4 regions of the Nocardioides sp. W7 genome follow, and region 1 is predicted to be linked to each of the others. Evidence: riboswitches for the same ligand, from Rfam matches in the RefSeq annotation. Region 1 holds a riboswitch; each other region holds the start of a gene.

Region 1 (4,566 bases):
CGCCAGCCCGGTGCGGTCACCGGCACGGTCGGCGTGAAGCCGACGTACGGCGGGGTCTCCCGCTACGGCCTCGTGGCGATGGCCAACAGCCTCGACCAGGTCGGTCCGGTCACCCGCACCGTCCTGGACTCCGCGCTGCTGCACGAGCTGATCGGCGGGCACGACCCGCGCGACTCCACCAGCATCGACCAGCCGGTGCCCGACCTGGTCGCGGCGGCCCGCCAGGGCGCGGCCGGCGACCTGTCCGGCCTGAAGGTCGGCGTGATCACCGAGCTCTCGGGCGACGGCTACCAGGCCGGGGTGCTCGCGCGCTTCCAGGAGTCGGTCGACCTGCTGGTCGAGGCCGGTGCCGAGGTCGTCGAGGTGTCCTGCCCGAACTTCGTGCACGCGCTGGCGACGTACTACCTGATCATGCCGTGCGAGGCGTCCTCCAACCTCGCCAAGTTCGACGCCATGCGCTACGGCCTGCGGGTGCTGCCCGAGGGCATCGACAACCCGAGCGCCGAGGACGTCATGCGGGCCTCCCGGGACGCGGGCTTCGGCGACGAGGTCAAGCGCCGGGTCATCCTCGGCACCTACGCGCTGTCCAGCGGCTACTACGACGCCTACTACGGGACCGCCCAGAAGGTCCGCACGCTCATCTCGCGCGACTTCGAGGCGGCCTTCGAGCAGGTCGACGTGCTGGTCTCGCCGACGGCGCCGACGACCGCGTTCAAGCTGGGGGAGAAGCTGGACGATCCGATCGCGATGTACCTCAACGACCTCGCGACCATCCCGGCCAACCTCGCGGGCGTGCCCGGCATCTCGCTGCCGTCCGGCCTCGCGGACGAGGACGGCCTCCCGGCCGGCTTCCAGATCCTGGCACCCGCACTCGCCGACGACCGGCTCTACCGGGTCGGCGCCGCGCTGGAGGCCGCTCTCGAGGCCCAGTGGGGCGCGCCCCTGCTGAGCAAGGCCCCCGCCCTGGACGGAGAAAACTGATGACCGACACCCTCGTCGCCTTCGACGACGTGCTGTCGTCGTACGACCCGGCTCTCGGGCTCGAGGTCCACGTCGAGCTGAACACCAACACCAAGATGTTCTGCGGCTGCCCGGCGGTCTTCGGCGGCGAGCCGAACACCCAGGTCTGCCCGACCTGCCTGGGCCTGCCCGGCGCGATGCCGGTCGTCAACCGCAAGGCCGTCGAGTCGGCGATCCGGATCGGCCTGGCGCTGAACTGCGAGATCGCCGAGTGGTGCCGGTTCGCGCGGAAGAACTACTTCTACCCGGACATGCCGAAGAACTTCCAGACCTCGCAGTACGACGAGCCGATCTGCTTCGAGGGCTGGATGGACGTCGACGTCGACGGCGAGACGTTCCGCGTCGAGATCGAGCGCGCCCACATGGAGGAGGACACCGGCAAGTCGCTGCACGTCGGTGGGGCCACCGGGCGGATCCACGGCGCCGACTACTCGCTGGTCGACTACAACCGGGCCGGCATCCCCCTGATCGAGATCGTCACCAAGCCGATCATGGGCGCCGGGGCGAAGGCACCGGCCGTGGCCCGCGCCTACGTCAGCCAGCTGCGCGACCTGATCCTCGCGCTCGGCGTCTCCGAGGCCCGGATGGACCAGGGCAACCTGCGCGCCGACGTCAACCTGTCGCTGGCCCCGAAGGGCACCGGCAGCCTCGGCACCCGCACCGAGACCAAGAACGTCAACTCGTTCCGCTCGGTCGAGCGCGCGGTCCGCTACGAGATGCAGCGGCACGCCGCGATCCTCGACCGCGGGGAGGCGATCTTCCAGGAGACCCGGCACTGGCACGAGGACACCGGGGTGACCACCAGCGGCCGCCCCAAGTCCGACGCCGACGACTACCGCTACTTCCCCGAGCCCGACCTGGTGCCGGTGGCGCCGAGTCGCGAGTGGGTCGACGAGCTGCGCGGCACCCTGCCCGAGAACCCGGTCGAGCGCCGGGCCCGGCTGCAGGCCGACTGGGGCTACACCGACCTGGAGATGCGCGACGTGGTGGCCTCGGGCCTGCTCGTCCCGATCGAGGAGACGGTCACGGCCGGTGCGTCCGCACAGGCCGCCCGCAAGTGGTGGATCGCCGAGCTGACCCGCCGGGCCAACGACGCGGGCGTCGACGTGGTCGACCTCGGGGTCAGCCCCGTCCAGGTGGCCGCCGTCCAGGCCCTGGTCGACGCCGGGACCCTCAACGACAAGCTGGCCCGCCAGGTCTTCGACGGCCTGATCGCCGGCGAGGGCACCCCCGAGGAGATCGTCGCCGCCCGCGGGCTGGCCGTGGTCTCCGACGACGGCGCGCTCGGTGCCGCTGTCGACGCCGCGATCGCCGCCAACCCCGACGTCGCCGACAAGATCCGCGACGGCAAGGTCGCCGCCGCCGGTGCGCTGATCGGTGCGGTGATGAAGGAGATGCGCGGGCAGGCCGACGCCGCCCGGGTGCGTGAGCTGATCCTGGAGAAGCTCGCCTGATCTGAGTGACGGACGTCATGCGGACGGAGCCAGCGGGTGCTCCGTCCGCATGACGTCCCGCGCGGGCTGCGGAGTTATGGTGCTCGGACACATCCATCAACGCCCGCAGCAGGGGAAGCCGGTCGAATTCCGGCGCTGACCCGCAACCGTGGGTCGGGCGGTACGACGTACCGCCCGACGAGCCGGAGCACCTGTCGCGATGCGTCCTGATCACATCGCTGTCGAGGAACGCAGCGGGTGGCCGAACCGGCATCCGCCGTTTCCCGCCCGCTGTCGCAGCGGGAAGGAACCATGAACATCTCCGTACGACGCGCGGTCGGCCTGTTGGCCGCCCCCGCCCTGGCGGTCTCCGCCATCGTCGCCGTCTCAGCTCCCGCGGCCCAGGCCGGACCCGTCCCGGCCCCGGCCGGGGCCGACCGGTCGCCGGCGGCCGCCGGCGCCGCGTACCTCGCCTCGCAGCCGGGCCCGGACGGCCTGATCAAGTCCTGGTACATCTGGCCGGAGAACACGCCGCCCCAGAGCTCGATCGACTACGGCCTGACGATCGACGCGGCGTACGCGCTCGACGCGGTCGGCGGCCAGCCGGCGAAGCTCACCGCGCTGACGGACGCGCTCCAGGGCGCCATCGGCAGCTACGCGACGGGTGGTGGGTCGCGGGCCAAGCTCGCGTCGTACCTGCTCGCCCAGGGGCGCAGCGGCTCCGCCATCGACGGCCTGGTCACCGCCCTGGAGGGGAACATCTCCGAGGACACCGGCATCGTCGGCCGGCTGGTCGACCCGGACCCCTACGACTACAACAGCCCGCTGACCCAGGCGTACGCCGTCGCGGCCCTCGACCTCGCGGGCTCCGACGAGGCCGACGAGGCGTTGGACTTCCTGCTCGGCCAGCAGTGCGAGGCGGGCTTCGTCCAGGAGTACTTCCCGGCCAAGGACGCCGCCGACCAGACCTGCGACGGTGCGGCTGCGCCGGTCGCGAGCGTCGACACCACCGCGCTGACCGTGCTCATGCTGCAGGGCCAGAAGGGCGAGACCGCCACTGAGCTGGCGGAGGCGACCTCGTGGCTCGCCTCGCAGCAGGCGGCCGACGGCTCGTGGGGCGCCAACGCCAACAGCACCGGCCTCGCCGGCTGGGCGCTCGGCGTCTCCGGCAACACCGCCGCGGCAGCGAAGGCAGCCGGATGGGTCCGGGCCCACCAGCTCGCCAACGCCGGCTCCTGCGCGCCGTACGCCGCCCAGGACGCCGGCGCCGTGACGCTGGACGACCTCGGCTACGCCAACGCCGCGTCGGGCGCGCTCGACCAGGTCGACACCAGCGTCGCGACCCGGGCCACGACCCAGGCGCTGCCCGCGCTGCTCTGGGCGCCGGGCGGTGCCGCGGCCGGCGACACGGCCGTGACGGCCACGACGAAGCTGGTCCGGGCCGGCTCGACCCAGACCGTCGGCCTGCGGGGCGCACCGGGCGACACGCTGTGCGTGAGCGCCAACGGCACGAGCACCCGGGTGCTGCTGCCCGCATCGGGCACAGCCAGCACGTCGGTGAAGCTGTCCACCAGGACGCGCAAGACGTCCGTGTCGGTCGTCGACGCAGGCGGCGAGACAGACGCCGTCGCGATCACCGGACTCGGTGCGAAGAGGGTCCTGTTCTCCGTCGGGAAGAAGGCCCACCGGGGCAAGAAGGTCGTCGTCAAGGTCCGCGGCCTCGCCAAGGGGGAGTCCGTGGTCGTCACGTTCCGCGGGGTGAAGGTCGCCCAGGGCAAGGCGAACGCCCAGGGCAAGAAGACCCTGCGGTTCAAGGCCACCAAGGTCGGCCGAGCCAAGGTGCTCGTGCGGGGTCAGTTCAAGAACCGCAGGAACAGCAAGGTCATCACGGTCACCCGATGAACCTCCGACTCGTACGCCGGCTCGCCGCCGCGGTCGCCCTGACCGCGGCGGCGGGTCCCGGTCTGGTCCTGGCCACCGGTGCCGCCCCCGCGGCGGCGGCCACCTGCAGCACGGCGTCGGGGGTGAGCGTCCTCGTCGACTTCAAGGAGCTCGGCGGCGGGATCCAGGGCAGCTGCGTGCCGGACGGTGCCGGCCAGCGGGCATCGGCGCT
Region 2 (4,566 bases), 890 kb from region 1:
GGCGACCAGCTGGACGGCGTCGTCGAGCATCGCCACCACGTGCGGGAACGCGTCGCGGAAGAACCCGGAGATCCGGACCGTGACGTCGATGCGGGGACGGCCGAGCTCGGCCAGGTCGATGACGGTGAGGGTGTTGACCCGGCGCGACATCTCGTCCCACTCCGGGCGCACCCCCAGCAGGGCCAGCACCTCGGCGACGTCGTCGCCGGAGGTGCGCATCGCCGAGGTGCCCCAGACCGAGAGACCCACCGAGGTCGGGTACTCGCCGGTCTCGTCGAGGTAGCGCTGGACCAGCGACTCCGCCATCGCCTGCCCGGTCTGCCAGGCCAGCCGGGACGGCACCGCGCGCGGGTCGACGGTGTAGAAGTTGCGACCGGTCGGCAGCACGTTGACCAGGCCGCGCAGCGGAGACCCGGAGGGCCCGGCAGCGACGTACCCGCCCTCGAGCGCGTGCAGCAGGGTGTCCAGCTCGTCGGTGGTGGCGGCCAGCCGCGGGACCACCTCGGTGGCGGCGAAGATCAGGGCCTGGCGCACCGCCGGGTCGGCGTGCAGGCCGTCGACGACGGCGGCGTCCCAGTTGGCCTCGGCCAGCGCGGTGACCAGGGCACGGGCCTGCTCCTCGAAGGCGTCGGCCTCGGCGGTGCTCGCCCCGTCACTCAGCCCGAGGGCGGCGCGCAGCCCGGGTACGGCGTGCCCGACGCCGCCCCAGACCTGGGAGGCGCGCAGGATCGCGAGCACGAGGTTGACCAGCGCATCACCGGTCGGGGCCTGGCCGAGGACGTGCAGCCCGTCGCGGATCTGCACGTCCTTGATCTCGCACAGCCACCCGTCGACGTGCAGCAGGAAGTCGTCGAAGTCTTCGTCCTCCGGACGCTCGTCCAGACCGAGGTCGCGGTGCAGCTCCGCGGCCCGCATCAGGGCCCAGATCTCGCCCCGGATCGCCGGCAGCTTCGCCGGGTCCATCGCAGCGATGTTGCCGTACTCGTCGAGCAGCTGCTCCAGGCGGGCGATGTCGCCGTACGACTCGGCCCGGGCCATCGGCGGGACCAGGTGGTCGACGATGGTGGCGTGGGCACGGCGCTTGGCCTGGGCTCCCTCGCCCGGGTCGTTGACGAGGAACGGGTAGAACAGCGGCAGGCTGCCGAGCACCGCGTCGGTCCCGCACGCCGCCGACAGAGCGGCGTTCTTGCCGGGCAGCCACTCCAGCGACCCGTGCTTGCCGAGGTGCACGACCGCGTGGGCACCGAAACCGCCGTCCGGCTCCGGAGCCTCCAGCCACCGGTAGGCGGCCAGGTAGTGGTGGGACGGGGCGAGGTCGGGGTCGTGGTAGATCGCGACCGGGTTCTCGCCGAAGCCACGGGGCGGCTGGATCAGCAGCACGACGTTGCCCGCCACCAGGGTGGCCAGCACGAGCTCGCCGTACTCGTTGACGAAGAGCGAGCCGGGCGCCTCGCCCCAGGCCTGCACCATCTCGTCCCGCAACCCGGCGGGCAGATCCGCGGTCCAGCGGGCGTACTGCTCGGCGCTGATCCGGACGTGGGCGTCGGTGAGCTGGTCGGAGGTCAGCCACTCCTCGTCCTGCCCGCCCGCGGCGATCATCGCGTGGATCAGCGCGTCGCCGGCCTCGGTGTCGTCGTCCAGGTCCAGCCCGGGCACCGCGCCGGGTGCGCCGAGGTCGTAGCCGGCGTCGCGGAGCCGGCGCAGCAGCCGGATCGTGGACACCGGGGTGTCCAGCCCGACGGCGTTGCCTATCCGCGCGTGCTTGGTCGGGTACGCCGAGAGCACCAGCGCGACCTTCTTCTCGCCGTTGGGCACGTGCCGGAGCCGGGCGTGGTTGACGGCGAGGGTGGCGACCCGGCGACAGCGCTCGGGGTCGGCGACGTAGCGGGGGAGGCCGTCGGCGTCGATCTCCTTGAACGAGAACGGGACGGTGATGATCCGGCCGTCGAACTCCGGGATCGCGATCTGGTTGGCCGAGTCCAGCGGGGTGACGCCGTCGTCGTTGGCCTCCCACTCCGCTCGGCTGCTGGTCAGGCACAGCCCCTGGAGGATCGGGAGGTCGAGAGCGGCGATGCGTTCGACGTCCCAGGTCTCGTCGTCGCCGCCGGCGCTCACCGACGCGGGGACGCTGCCGCCCGCGGCGAGCACGGTGACGACCAGGGCGTCGAGGGTGCCGAGGGCGTCGTACAGGTCGTCGGGGGCGCTGCGCAGCGAGCCGGCGAAGATCGGGACTCCGACTGCCCCGCCGGTGGCGTCGACCGCGTCGGCCAGGCCGTGCGCGAAGGCGGTGTTGCCGCTGGCCTGGTGGGCCCGGTAGTAGAGGATGCCGATCCGCGGACGGCTCGGATCCGCCGGGCCCCGGCGTTCGGCGAAGCCCCACGTCGGGATCACCGCGGGGGGCTCGAAGCCCTCGCCGTTGAGCAGGACGGTGTCGGAGAGGAAGGCGTGCAGCTGGGCCAGGTTCACCGGGCCACCCTCGGCCAGGTAGCGGTGTCCCTCGGCGGCGATCCCGATCGGGACGCTGGACAGCTCCATCAGCTCCGCGCTGGGCTGCTGCTCTCCGCCCAGCACGATGACGGGGGTGCCGGCGGCGCGCGCCTCGGCGATCCCCGGCCACAGGTCGTGCGGCGAGCCGAGCAGCCGGATCACGACGAGGTCGGCACCCTCGACGCAGCGGGTCAGCTCGGCGTCGGTGCTGCGGGCCGGGTTCGCCAGGGCGAAGTCGGCGCCGCTGGCCCGAGCCGAGAGCAGGTCGGTATCGGACGTGGAGAGCAGGCAGATGCGTACGGACGCGGCCATGGCCGGGTTCCTCCTCCGGGGTTCTCGCCCCGTGTAGCGGTCGGATCACCCTCGGCTCAGTGTCTGGCTCGAGCCCTCACGGGCTGGTCACAGTGGCGGAACCGCCCCGGAATCGCACCGGGTTCCTGCGGCGAAGGCGTGTGCCGCACCCTACGGGAGGACCATGCCTGTGCTCGCGACGGCGAGCAGCACGACCGGATATCGCTCAGCTGCTCCAGCCGGTCGAGCACCGCGAGCTCCCGCGAGCGCGAACCGGCCTCTGGGTTCGGCCAGCGTCGTGGGCACCGGGCCGGCGCAGCCGTTGAAACCGCATGAGCGGCTCTTCGCAGCTGAGGGCGTAGCGGGCGTCGGCGTGGCGGTCCCGCGATAGACGTCGTGGTTTCCCGAGGACGGGAGTTCCTACGTTCACCATCGGACGTTCTGCCGCCTCGTCGAGTCTGACGACGACTCGGATCGCTGCGAGCGCGCCTCGCGCCGTTGTCACAGATCGGCGCTCGCCGGCGTCTTGATGTCGTACCGACCACCACAGGAGGACGACATGACCGGAGCGACCCGCATCCCCGCCGCCGAGATCACCGGCTTCAAGGGCTCGCTGATCAAGCGCTTCGCCAGGAAGACGCTGGGCCAGGTGCCGAGCTCGATCGGCGTCTACTGGCACAACCAGAAGGTGCTCATGGACCTGGCCGCCGTCGGGGGCAAGGTCAAGAAGTGGGACGCCTGCGACGAGCAGCTCAAGTCGTTCGCGCACATGGCGGTCGCCTCGAAGGTCGGCTGCACCTGGTGCCTGGACTTCAACTACTTCGAGGCCCACAACCAGAACCTCGACATGACCAAGGCCCGGGAGATCCCTCGCTGGCGTGACTCCGACGCCTTCACGTCGCTGGAGCGGGAGGTGCTCGCCTACGCCGATGCCATGACGGAGACGGAGCCGACCGTGACCGACGAGATCGTCGCCTCGCTCCGCGCACGGCTCGGCGACTCCGCGGTGGTCGAGCTCACCGCGGTGATCGCGTTCGCGAACTTCACGACCCGCGCGAATGTCGCGCTCGGCATCGAGTCCGACGGCTTCGCCGCGGCGTGCGGTCTCCAGCCGCTCGCCCCGCGCACCGCCGTAGGGTCGTGAGCGTGTCCCAGGACCCGTTCGTCACCCATCGTGGGCTGCTCTTCACCGTCGCCTACGAGATGCTCGGCTCGGCCGTGGACGCCGAGGACGTCGTCCAGGAGTCCTGGATCCGCTGGGACGCCATCGGCTCGACCGCCCGGTCCGAGGTCATCGACCCGCGTGCGTTCCTGGTCCGGATGGTCACCCGCAAGGCGCTGGACCGGCTGCGGGTGAACGCCCGGCGGCGCGAGGAGTACGTCGGCGAGTGGCTGCCCGAACCGCTGCTGACGGCACCGGACGTCGCAGACGACGTCGAGCTGGCGGAGAGCGTGTCGTTCGCGATGCTCACGGTCCTCGAGACCCTGACGCCGACCGAGCGAGCCGTCTTCGTCCTGCGCGAGGTGTTCGACCTGCCGTACGGCGAGATCGCGGAGGCGGTCGACAAGTCCGCGGCCGCCGTACGTCAGATCGCCCATCGGGCCCGCGAGCACGTCGCGGCCCGGCGCCCCCGGAGGGAGGTGAGCCGCAACGAGCAGCAGGAGGTCGTCGAGCGGTTCCTCGCCGCGGTGACCGGCGGTGACCTGCAGGGCTTGCTGGATGCTCTCGCCCCGGACGTGGTTCTCGTGGCGGACGGCGGAGGCGTCGCCCAGGCGATCACCCAACCC
Region 3 (4,566 bases), 870 kb from region 1:
GGCGTGGGTCACCAGCAGCTCGTTGATCCGCTCCTGCGGGGTCGTGCGTCCGCGGGGCAGCTTCGCCACGTCGAGCACCTCGGCGTCGGGTCGGGCCCAGGCCAGGGCGCCCTGAGGGGCGAGGTGGTCGACGAGCAGGACGTCGGCCTGCTCCACGGCGGCGCGTCCGGCGACGGTCATCAGGCCCGGGTCCCCGGGTCCGCCGGCCACCAGGGTCACGGTTCCCGGGCGCAGCGGGGTCAGCGTGCCCATCAGGCGACGCGGCCGGTGACGACGTCGACCAGGCCGTCCGCGCTGACCTGCGCCATCGGCAGGTGCTCGGCGCGCAGGTGACCGGCGAGGGTACGGGCCAGCCCCAGCCGGAGCGGCCCCTGCTCGCAGTCGATGACCACGCTGGGCACGCCGAGGGTGGCGAGGTGGGCGGCGGCGAGCTGCGAGCGGACCACCGGGTCGGGTCCGGCGGTGGCCCGGCCGTCGGTGACGACCAGCAGCAGCGGTCGCACCCGCGCGTCACGGAGCCGTTCACGGCGCAGCACCCGTCCTGCTTCGAGGAGGCCCTCGGCGAGGGGGGTCCGGCCGCCCGACGGCAGGTCGTCGAGCAGGGCGGCGGCGACGTCGACGGAGCCGGTCGGCGGCAGCAGCAGGCTCGCGCCGGCCCCCCGGAAGCCGACCATGGCGACCTTGTCGCGGCGCCGATAGGCGTCGGTGAGCAGGGAGAGTACGGCGGTCTTGACCTGGACCATCCGGCGACGGGCCGCCATCGATCCGGAGGCGTCGACGCAGAACAGCAGCAGGTTGGCCTCCCGGCCCTCCCGGACGGCGGTGCGCAGGTCGGCCGGGGCGAGCCGGATCCGGCCGCCGTCGGCACCGCTCCCCTGGCGGGCCGAGCGCTCGGCCGCTGCCCGCAGGGTCTCCACCAGGTGCAGTGACCCGCGTGCGGTGCCGCTGCCGATCCGGCGCCCGCTGCTGCCCAGGGCCCGGCTGCGCCGCCCGGGGCTGCCCTGGCCGACGCCGTCGACGGTGAGCAGCCGCGGGCGGTACACCGTCTCCGCGCTGGCCGCCGTCGTTCGTCCGTCGCTGTCAGGTGCGGGCGGAGCCGACGGAGGGGTGCGCTCAGCATCCGCGGGGTCGGCCGGGTCGGCGTCGACATCGACGGGGGCGGCGTCGACGGAGGACTCCGCCGCTGCCTCGTCGGGCGCGGTCGCCGAAGGACCGGACTCGTCCGCGGACCCCGGCCCCTCGGAGGCCGCCGCGTCGTCGGAGTCGGAGTCGGAGTCGGAGTCCGGTGCGGGGTCGGAGTCCGGTGCGGGGTCGGGCGGATCCGGCAGCTCGTCGTCGCCCAGGACCCGGGCGAGCAGGTCCTCGTCGAGGCCCGGGGCGTCGAACGGGCTGCGCCGGCGCCGGTGCGGCAGGGCCAGCAGCGCGGCGGCACGGATGTCGGCCAGGGTGACCCGCTCGCGCCCGGCCCAGGCGGCGTGGGCGACCGCGGTACGGGCGGTGACGATGTCGGCGCGGAGGCCGTCGACCTCGAACGCGGCGCACACCTCCGCGACCTTCAGCAGCGCCGCGTCGGTGAGCTCGACGTGGTCGAGGCGGGCCCGGGCGCCGGCGATCCGGACCCGCAGCGACTCCTGCCGCTCGGCGAAGGTCGCGACGAAGGCGTCGGGATCCTGGTCGAAGGCCATCCGGCGGCGGACGACCTCCATCCGCAACGCGGGCTCCCGGGGAGCGGCGACCTCGACCGTGAGCCCGAACCGGTCGAGCAGCTGCGGGCGGAGCTCACCCTCCTCGGGGTTCATGGTGCCGATCAGCACGAACCGGGCACCGTGCTGCAGGGAGACCCCGTCCCGCTCGATGGAGACCGTGCCCGTGGCGGCGGCGTCGAGCAGCAGGTCGACCAGGTGGTCGTGGAGCAGGTTGACCTCGTCGACGTAGAGCACTCCGCGGTGGGCCCGGGCCAGCAGGCCGGGCTCGAACTCGACGGCACCGGAGGTCAGCGCCTTCTCCAGGTGCAGGGAGCCGAGCAGCCGGTCCTCCGTGGCGCCGACCGGCAGCTCGACGAGCCGGACCGGCCGGGCGACCCGGGTAGCTGCGGTGAAGGGTCCGTCCGGCGATAGGGCCGTGGACTCGGCCGGGTCGACCGAGTACCGGTCGCCGTCGTACACCTCGATCCACGGGAGTACGTCGGCCAGTCCGCGGACGGTGGTCGACTTCGCGGTGCCCTTGTCACCGCGGACGAGCACCCCGCCGATCTGCGGGCTGATCGCGGTCAGGACCAGCGCGAGGCCCATCGCGTCGAGGCCCGGAGAGTCGGTAGCCGGCTCGGTCGCGGGGTCGTGGGCGCAGCCGACGACGGCAGAAAATGGGTACTTCGTAGGCACGTGAGGCTCCCGCTCGCTTGGCCATGGAGGTGGCGACGCGAGGCCGGTCTTCGGACTTGCCGAATCACTCCTGGCGGAGTGCTCGGTTCACCGCAGCGGGCCTGTGCCGGACTCTCACCGGCTTCCCAGATTCTCCCCGTTGACCGTCCCCACCGCAGGGCGATGGTTGGGGCGCAGGGGCACCTCACGTGTTGCGAGGACGATAGCGTCCCGTCCGTGCCCGCCCCGCCAGACCCCCGCGACGCCTGCCGAATGACGGTGGTGGGCGTCGGTGCCGACGGCCGACTCGACGAGGCGGCCGCGGCCCTGGTCCGGGACGCCGAGGTGCTGCTCGGCGGGCGCCGGCACCTGGACGGCGTCCCTGTCGTGGCCGGCCAGGAGCGCGTGGCCTGGCCCTCGCCGCTGGCCGAAGGTCTGCCGGCCCTGCTGGAGCGGGTGGGTGGTCGACGGGTGGTGGCGCTGGCCTCCGGGGACCCGATGGTCTCCGGGATCGGCAGCACCATGGTCCGGCTCCTCGGCGCGTCGGCGGTGCGGGTGCTGCCCGCGGTGTCGTCGATCTCGCTGGCCCGGGCCCGGATGGGCTGGTCGGCCGAGGAGTCCGCCGCGGTCACGCTGGTCGGGCGCCACGAGGCCCGGCTGCTGCGTGAGCTGGCCCCGGGCCGCCGGCTGCTGCTGCTGACCTCCGGGCGCTCCTCCCCCGCGGCCGTCGCCGTACTCCTGGCCGAGGCCGGGTGCCCGGATGCCGTCGTCACCCTGCTCGGCGATCTCGGCACCGACCGGGAGGTCCGGGTGTCGCGGACCGCGACCGGGTGGCTGGACGTGGCCGACGAGGACGTGCCCGCCCTGCACGTGCTGGCCGTCGAGCTGCCCGCGGCGCTGGCGACCTGGCACTCGTCGTGGGTCGCGGGGTTGCCCGACGACGCCTTCGAGAACGACGGCCAGCTCACCAGGCGCGACCTGCGCTCCGCCGCGCTGGCCCGGCTCCGGCCCGCACCGGGCCAGCACCTGTGGGACGTGGGCGCCGGCGCGGGCTCGGTCGGCATCGAGTGGATGCGCGCGCACGCGACCTGCCGCAGCACCGCGGTCGAGGCCGACCCGGCCCGCGCCTCCCGGATCAGCAGGAACGCCGTGGGACTGGGCGTTCCCGACCTCACCGTCGTCACCGGCCGGGCGCCCGACGCGCTCCGCGGCCTCCCCGCCCCCGACGCCGTGTTCATCGGCGGCGGCGCGACCCGCCCCGGCGTCCTCGACGGCTGCCTCGCGGCCCTGCCGAGCGGTGGCCGGCTGGTGGTGCACGGGGTCACCCTGGAGACCGAGCACCTGCTCGCCGACGCCTACCGCCACCACGGCGGCGAGCTCACCCGGATCGCGGTGGAGACCGCCGCCCCGGTGGGCACCTTCACCGGCTGGACGCCGGCGCGCACCGTGACGCAGTGGAGCCTGACCCGCTGATCAGTCCCGCGGGCTGCGCCGCTCCCGGGCCGCGCTGTACAGGAACGACTCGCCGCCGTCGCCGTCCTCGGCCAGCGCCCGGCCGAGAAGGATGACGGCCGCCTGACGCAGCCCCGACCGCTCGACCAGGTCGGCGACGGTCCCGACCGTGCCACGCAGGACCAGCTCCTCGGGCTGGCTGGCCCGGTGCACGACGAGCACCGGACAGTCGGCGCCGAGCACCGGCTCCAGCTCGGCCATCAGGTCACGGGTCCGGGTGATCGCCAGGTGCAGCACCAGCGTGGCCCCGGTGGCGGCGAAGGCCAGCAGGTCCTCCCCCGCCCCCATCGGCGACGACCGGGCCCGGGTGCGGGTGAGCACGACCGACTGGGCGACGTGCGGCACGGTGAGCTCGCGACCCACCAGCGCCGCGGCGGCGGCGTACGCCGGGACCCCGGGGGTCACCTGCCAGCCGACGCCGGCGGCGTCGAGGCGCCGGGTCTGCTCGTGCAGGGCGGAGTAGAGCGACGGGTCGCCCGACGTCAGCCGGACCACCTGACGTCCGGCCCGTGCGCCGTCGACCAGGTGCCGGGTGATCGCGTCGAGGTCGAGGTCCTGGGTGTCCACCAGCTCGGTCTCCGCACCGCAGTGGGCCAGGATCTCGGGATCCAGATAGGTGCCCGGGTAGAGCACCAGGTCGGCGGCGGCCAGCAGCCGGGCGGCCCGCAGGGTGAGCAGGTCGGCGGCACCGGGA
Region 4 (4,566 bases), 860 kb from region 1:
TCGGGTTCGAGGACGCTGACTTCGTAGCAGGCGGCAGCGAGCGTCTCCTCGATGCCATGGTCGCCCAAGGGACACCGGACGCGATCGCCGCCGAGGTCGATCGGCACCTCGACGCCGGCGCCGACCACGTCCCCCTCCACCCCATCCACGACGCTGTCGAGGTCGTCGACGTCATGGGACAGATCGCCACGGCCCTCCGCTCGCGGTGACCGAGGTGTCGGTCTGGCTCCTCGGTGACGGCGTCGTCGAGATCCCGCTCGACGTCAGGTACGGCCGTGCAAGGCTCGGGCCGTTGCGGCGTCGGCTGGGTAGAAGGACTCGATCGCCAACTCCTCCACTGTGACGTCGGCGGCGGTCTGAACGTACGAAGTGACCGAGAAGAACGCCAGTTCGCCGTCCCCGTTCCTGATCCGCAGTGGTACGACGACCGAGGTGGGAGGCGTATGGTCCACTCCACCCGGCATCGCCAGCAGCTCGGCGTGCAGGCTGACCAGGCGCGGATCGGCAGTCTGTTCGGAACGCCGGCGTAGCTGTTCCAGGACGTGGGCACGCCATTGGCCGAGATTGAGGATGCGCGGCGCCATTCCCTCGGGGTGCAAGCTCAGCCGCAACACGTTGACCGGCGGTTCCAGCAGATGCGCCGCGCATCCGGCAGTGAGCATCGAGACCGCAGAGTTGGCGTCGAGCAGATCCCAGTAGCGGTCGATGACCAGCGCTGGAAACGGATCGTGGCCGTCGAGCACGTGCCGCAGGGCGGCCTGGATGCTGGCAAGCTCGGGCGCGTCCAGTTCGTGTCGCGGGTACACCGGCGCGAATCCACCCGCGAGAAGCAGTTCATTGCGCTCTCGGAGCGGCACATCGAGGTGCTCGGTCAGCCTGAGAATCATCTGCGGCGTCGGCTTGGAACGCCCGGTCTCGACGAAGCTCAGGTGGCGCGTGGAGATGTCGGCCCTGACCGAGAGCTCCAGCTGACTGAGCCGGCGTCGCTCTCGCCAGTCACGTATCAGCTGTCCGACCGGGCGGGTGGTCGTAGCGGTGATGCTCACGCGCTCAAGGTAGTCACCCCTCGGAGGCGGCGCGATTACCCCAGACGTCATGGGGCCCTCATGACCTGCGAGGGAATCGACCAGCCGATTCTCGGCCGCCACGCTCTTGCCACCACCCATCCACTGGAGCGAAGGACTACACCGTGACCGCCCTGATCGAGAACTACCTGAACACCTGGAACGAGACCGACCCCGAGGCCCGCCGGTCTCTGATCGAAGAGCACTGGAGCGCCGAGCCGCTCTACGTCGACCCACTTGTCGTCGCCCGCGGTCGAGACCAGCTCGAGGCCACGATCGAGGCCGTCCAGACGCAGTTCCCCGGCTTCGTGTTCAGCCGCGTCGGTGACGTCGACGCCCACCACGACCAGGCCCGCTTCCGCTGGGGGCTCGGCCCCGTCGACGCGGATCCGCAGGCCGAGCCGCTGGTCATCGGGTTCGACGTCGTCGTCGTCGATCCCGACGGGCGCATCGACTCAGTGCACGGCTTCCTCGACAAGGTTCCGAGCTGAACCTCACCGTCGTACCGAGAATGGCTTGACCGACAGGTCTGTCACGCACCTCGCCGCGGCATCACCGAAACCCGTGGGTGAGTCATCGCGTTCAGGTCGGGTTCGGGCCTTCGTGTCGGCCGCCGAACTGCCGGGGTACGCTCCGAGCAGCCAGTCGTACTCCCCATGGGAGTCAGGGAACCCGGTGCGAATCCGGGACTGACGCGCAGCGGTGAGGGGACGGGCAGGACACGCCGGCAACGGCAGCCACTGGGGCATCAGCCCTGGGAAGGCGTCCTCGCCCGGATGATCCGAGTCCGAAGACCTGCTGGCCCTGACGACGCCCGTCGTCGGGTCATGGTGGGTCCCGCGTACGGGCCCGGACTCCGAACAAGGTGACTCCCGGTGAACCGGTTTCGACCAGACCGATGCCCTGGCGCGCTCCGACCCTGGCCTGCCGCTGACGGCCTCCTCGTCCGGCTCAGGCTCCCGGGCGGGCGGCTGCGCGCCGACTCGCTGCGGGCCCTCGTCGCGGTCGCGGAGAGGTACGGCGACGGTCGCGTGCACGTGACCGGACGCAGCAACCTCCAGATCCGGGCGCTGCCGCGCGCGGCCGGCAGCGAGCGCCTGCCCGAGGTGGTGCTGGAGGACCTGGAGGCCACCGGGCTGCTCCCGAGCCGGACCCACGACCTGGCTCGCAACGTGATGGCCTCGCCGCAGAGCGGCCTGGTCGGCGGCCGGACCGACGTCCGCCCGATCGTCGATGCGCTCGACGCCGAGCTCTGCGGGGCCCCGCGGCTCGGCGGTCTGCCCGGCCGGTTCCTGTTCGTGCTCGACGACGGCCGTGGGGACCTGCTGTCGCGGACCTGCGACCTGGGACTGGTCGCCCTGGACGGTGCTCGTGCCCAGCTTCGGGTGGGCGCCGGTTGGGGGCCGGTGGTCGACCTCCACGAGGCGCCACGGGTCCTGGCCGACCTCGCGCTCCGCTTCCTCGAGGTGCGCGGTGACGGCGGCGGGGCGCCGTGGCACGTCACGGAGCTCGCCGTACCCCTGCTCGCCCCGCACGCGCCCGAGCGGCACCTGCCGCACCCCGCACCGCCGCTCGGCTACGGGCCGGTGCCGGGCGGCGTCCACGAGTCCGTGCCCGAGGCCGGGTTCGACCGCCGGGCCGTCGAGCGGCTCTGCACCACCGCGTCCGAGCTCGTCGTCACGCCCTGGCGTGGCGTCCTGATTCCCGAGGAGAACCGATGACCGAGCCGCGCCGCCCCGAGCGGCACTACCCGTACGTCGACCGCGGTCCGGCGATCTACCTGGACTCCTTCGCCACCATCCGCCGGGAGGCCGACCTGTCCCGGGTGCCCGCCACCGCCGAGAAGGTCGCGGTCCGGATGATCCACGGCAGCGGCCAGGTCGACCTGACCGAGGACCTCGTCATCGACCCCCGGCTCGTCCCCACGGCGCGGGCCGCGCTGGAAGCGGGGGCGCCGATCCTGTGCGATGCCACCATGGTCGTCAAGGGCGTGACCCGCGGCAGGCTGCCCGCCGACAACGAGGTGCTCTGCACGCTCAACGAGCCGCAGGTCCCCGGCCTGGCCGCTGCCTGGGGGACCACCCGCACCGCCGCCGCGGTCTCGCTGTGGGAGCCGCGCCTCGCCGGTGCCGTGATCGCGATCGGCAACGCCCCGACCGCGCTGTTCCACCTGTTGGAGATGCTCATCGACGGCGCGCCCCGCCCGGCGGCCATCGTCGGCTGTCCGGTGGGTTTCATCGGCGCCGCGGAGTCCAAGCAGGCCCTCGTCGACCTGGCCACGGTGCACGGCATCGACATCCCCTTCGTGACCGTGCGCGGTCGCCGGGGCGGCTCGGCGATGACGTCGTCGGCGCTCAACGCGCTGGCCCAGGAGGAGGAGTGACCAGGAGAGGCACGCACGGCCGCTTCGCCGGTGTCGGGGTCGGCCCGGGCGACCCGGAGCTGATCACCCGGAAGGCCGCCCGGCTGATCCAGCAGGCCGACGTGGTCGCGTTCCACGCGGCCGCGGGCCGGCAGTCGAACGCACGCCGGATCGCCGCTGAGCTCATCCCGGACGGCGTGCTCGAGGAGCAGCTGACCTACCCCGTCACGACCGGCGCCACGGACCACCCCGGCGGGTACGCGGGTGCGATGGCTGCCTTCTACGAGGAGGCCGCAGACCGACTCGCCGCCCATCTCGACGCAGGGCGGAACGTGGTCCTGCTGGCCGAGGGCGACCCGCTCTTCTACGGCTCCTACATGTACATGCACGACCGGCTCGCCGAGCGCTACGAGACCGAGATCGTCCCGGGCGTCCCCGCGTTCCTGGCTGCCGCGGCCGCGGTCGCGAGCCCGCTGGTGCGCCAGACCGACGTCCTCACCGTGCTGCCCGGCACCCTCCCGGAGCCCGAGCTCGCGCGGCGGCTCGCAGACACCGACGGCGCGATCATCATGAAGCTGGGGCGGACCTTCCCCGCCGTACGACGGGCGCTGGCCGCCGCGGGCCGGCTCGACCACGCCCTGTACGTCGAGCGCGCCTCGATGCCCGAGCAGCAGTGGCGACCGGTCGCCGAGGTCGACGCCGAGCAGGTGCCGTACTTCTCCCTGGTCGTGGTCACCGGGGACAGCCGCAACGGTCGCCGTTCCCGCGACCGCGAACGCGAACGCGAGGGCGACGCAGCGGCGTGCGCCGCCGCACCGGAGTCCACCCGGGCGGCGGAGCTGCTGGTGGTCGGGCTCGGCCCGGGACCCGATCGCTGGCTGACCCCCGAGGTCGACGCGGCCCTGTCCGAGGTGGACCACGTGGTCGGCTACGGGCCGTACGTCTCCCGGGTCCCGCAGCGCCCGGGCCTGACCCGGCACGCCTCCGGCAACACCGTCGAGGTGGACCGGGCGCGGCTGGCCCTGGACCTGGCGCTTCGCGGTGAGCGGGTCGCGGTGGTCTCCGGCGGCGACGCCGGCATCTTCGGGATGGCGGCCGCGGTCTTCGAGGCGGCCGAGGATCCGGCGTACGCCGACGTAC

What was found. A riboswitch is a leader RNA that binds a small molecule or an ion and turns the genes downstream of it on or off. The one in region 1 is predicted to bind cobalamin.
Region 2: another riboswitch for cobalamin. It lies ahead of cobN (cobaltochelatase subunit CobN); the one in region 1 lies ahead of MUB56_RS11790 (hypothetical protein).
Region 3: another riboswitch for cobalamin. It lies ahead of MUB56_RS15890 (VWA domain-containing protein); the one in region 1 lies ahead of MUB56_RS11790 (hypothetical protein).
Region 4: another riboswitch for cobalamin. It lies ahead of MUB56_RS15865 (nitrite reductase); the one in region 1 lies ahead of MUB56_RS11790 (hypothetical protein).

The regions. Positions count from the first base shown of each region.
Region 1 is NZ_CP095078.1:2,480,735-2,485,300, forward strand. It holds gene gatA (Asp-tRNA(Asn)/Glu-tRNA(Gln) amidotransferase subunit GatA) at 1-981, shown strand, start outside; gene gatB (Asp-tRNA(Asn)/Glu-tRNA(Gln) amidotransferase subunit GatB) at 981-2,474, shown strand; cobalamin riboswitch at 2,535-2,688, shown strand; gene MUB56_RS11790 (hypothetical protein) at 2,766-4,355, shown strand; gene MUB56_RS11795 (hypothetical protein) at 4,352-4,566, shown strand, end outside.
Region 2 is NZ_CP095078.1:3,367,156-3,371,721, forward strand. It holds gene cobN (cobaltochelatase subunit CobN) at 1-2,799, opposite strand, end outside; cobalamin riboswitch at 2,835-2,967, opposite strand; gene MUB56_RS15960 (carboxymuconolactone decarboxylase family protein) at 3,338-3,922, shown strand; gene MUB56_RS15965 (RNA polymerase sigma-70 factor) at 3,925-4,566, shown strand, end outside.
Region 3 is NZ_CP095078.1:3,348,327-3,352,892, reverse strand. It holds gene cobA (uroporphyrinogen-III C-methyltransferase) at 1-252, opposite strand, end outside; gene MUB56_RS15890 (VWA domain-containing protein) at 252-2,291, opposite strand; cobalamin riboswitch at 2,405-2,553, opposite strand; gene cbiE (precorrin-6y C5,15-methyltransferase (decarboxylating) subunit CbiE) at 2,598-3,833, shown strand; gene MUB56_RS15880 (SAM-dependent methyltransferase) at 3,834-4,566, opposite strand, start outside.
Region 4 is NZ_CP095078.1:3,343,320-3,347,885, forward strand. It holds gene MUB56_RS15850 (TIGR03620 family F420-dependent LLM class oxidoreductase) at 1-209, shown strand, start outside; gene MUB56_RS15855 (helix-turn-helix transcriptional regulator) at 264-1,046, opposite strand; gene MUB56_RS15860 (nuclear transport factor 2 family protein) at 1,190-1,555, shown strand; cobalamin riboswitch at 1,690-1,882, shown strand; gene MUB56_RS15865 (nitrite reductase) at 1,940-2,785, shown strand; gene MUB56_RS15870 (precorrin-8X methylmutase) at 2,782-3,447, shown strand; gene MUB56_RS15875 (precorrin-2 C(20)-methyltransferase) at 3,444-4,566, shown strand, end outside.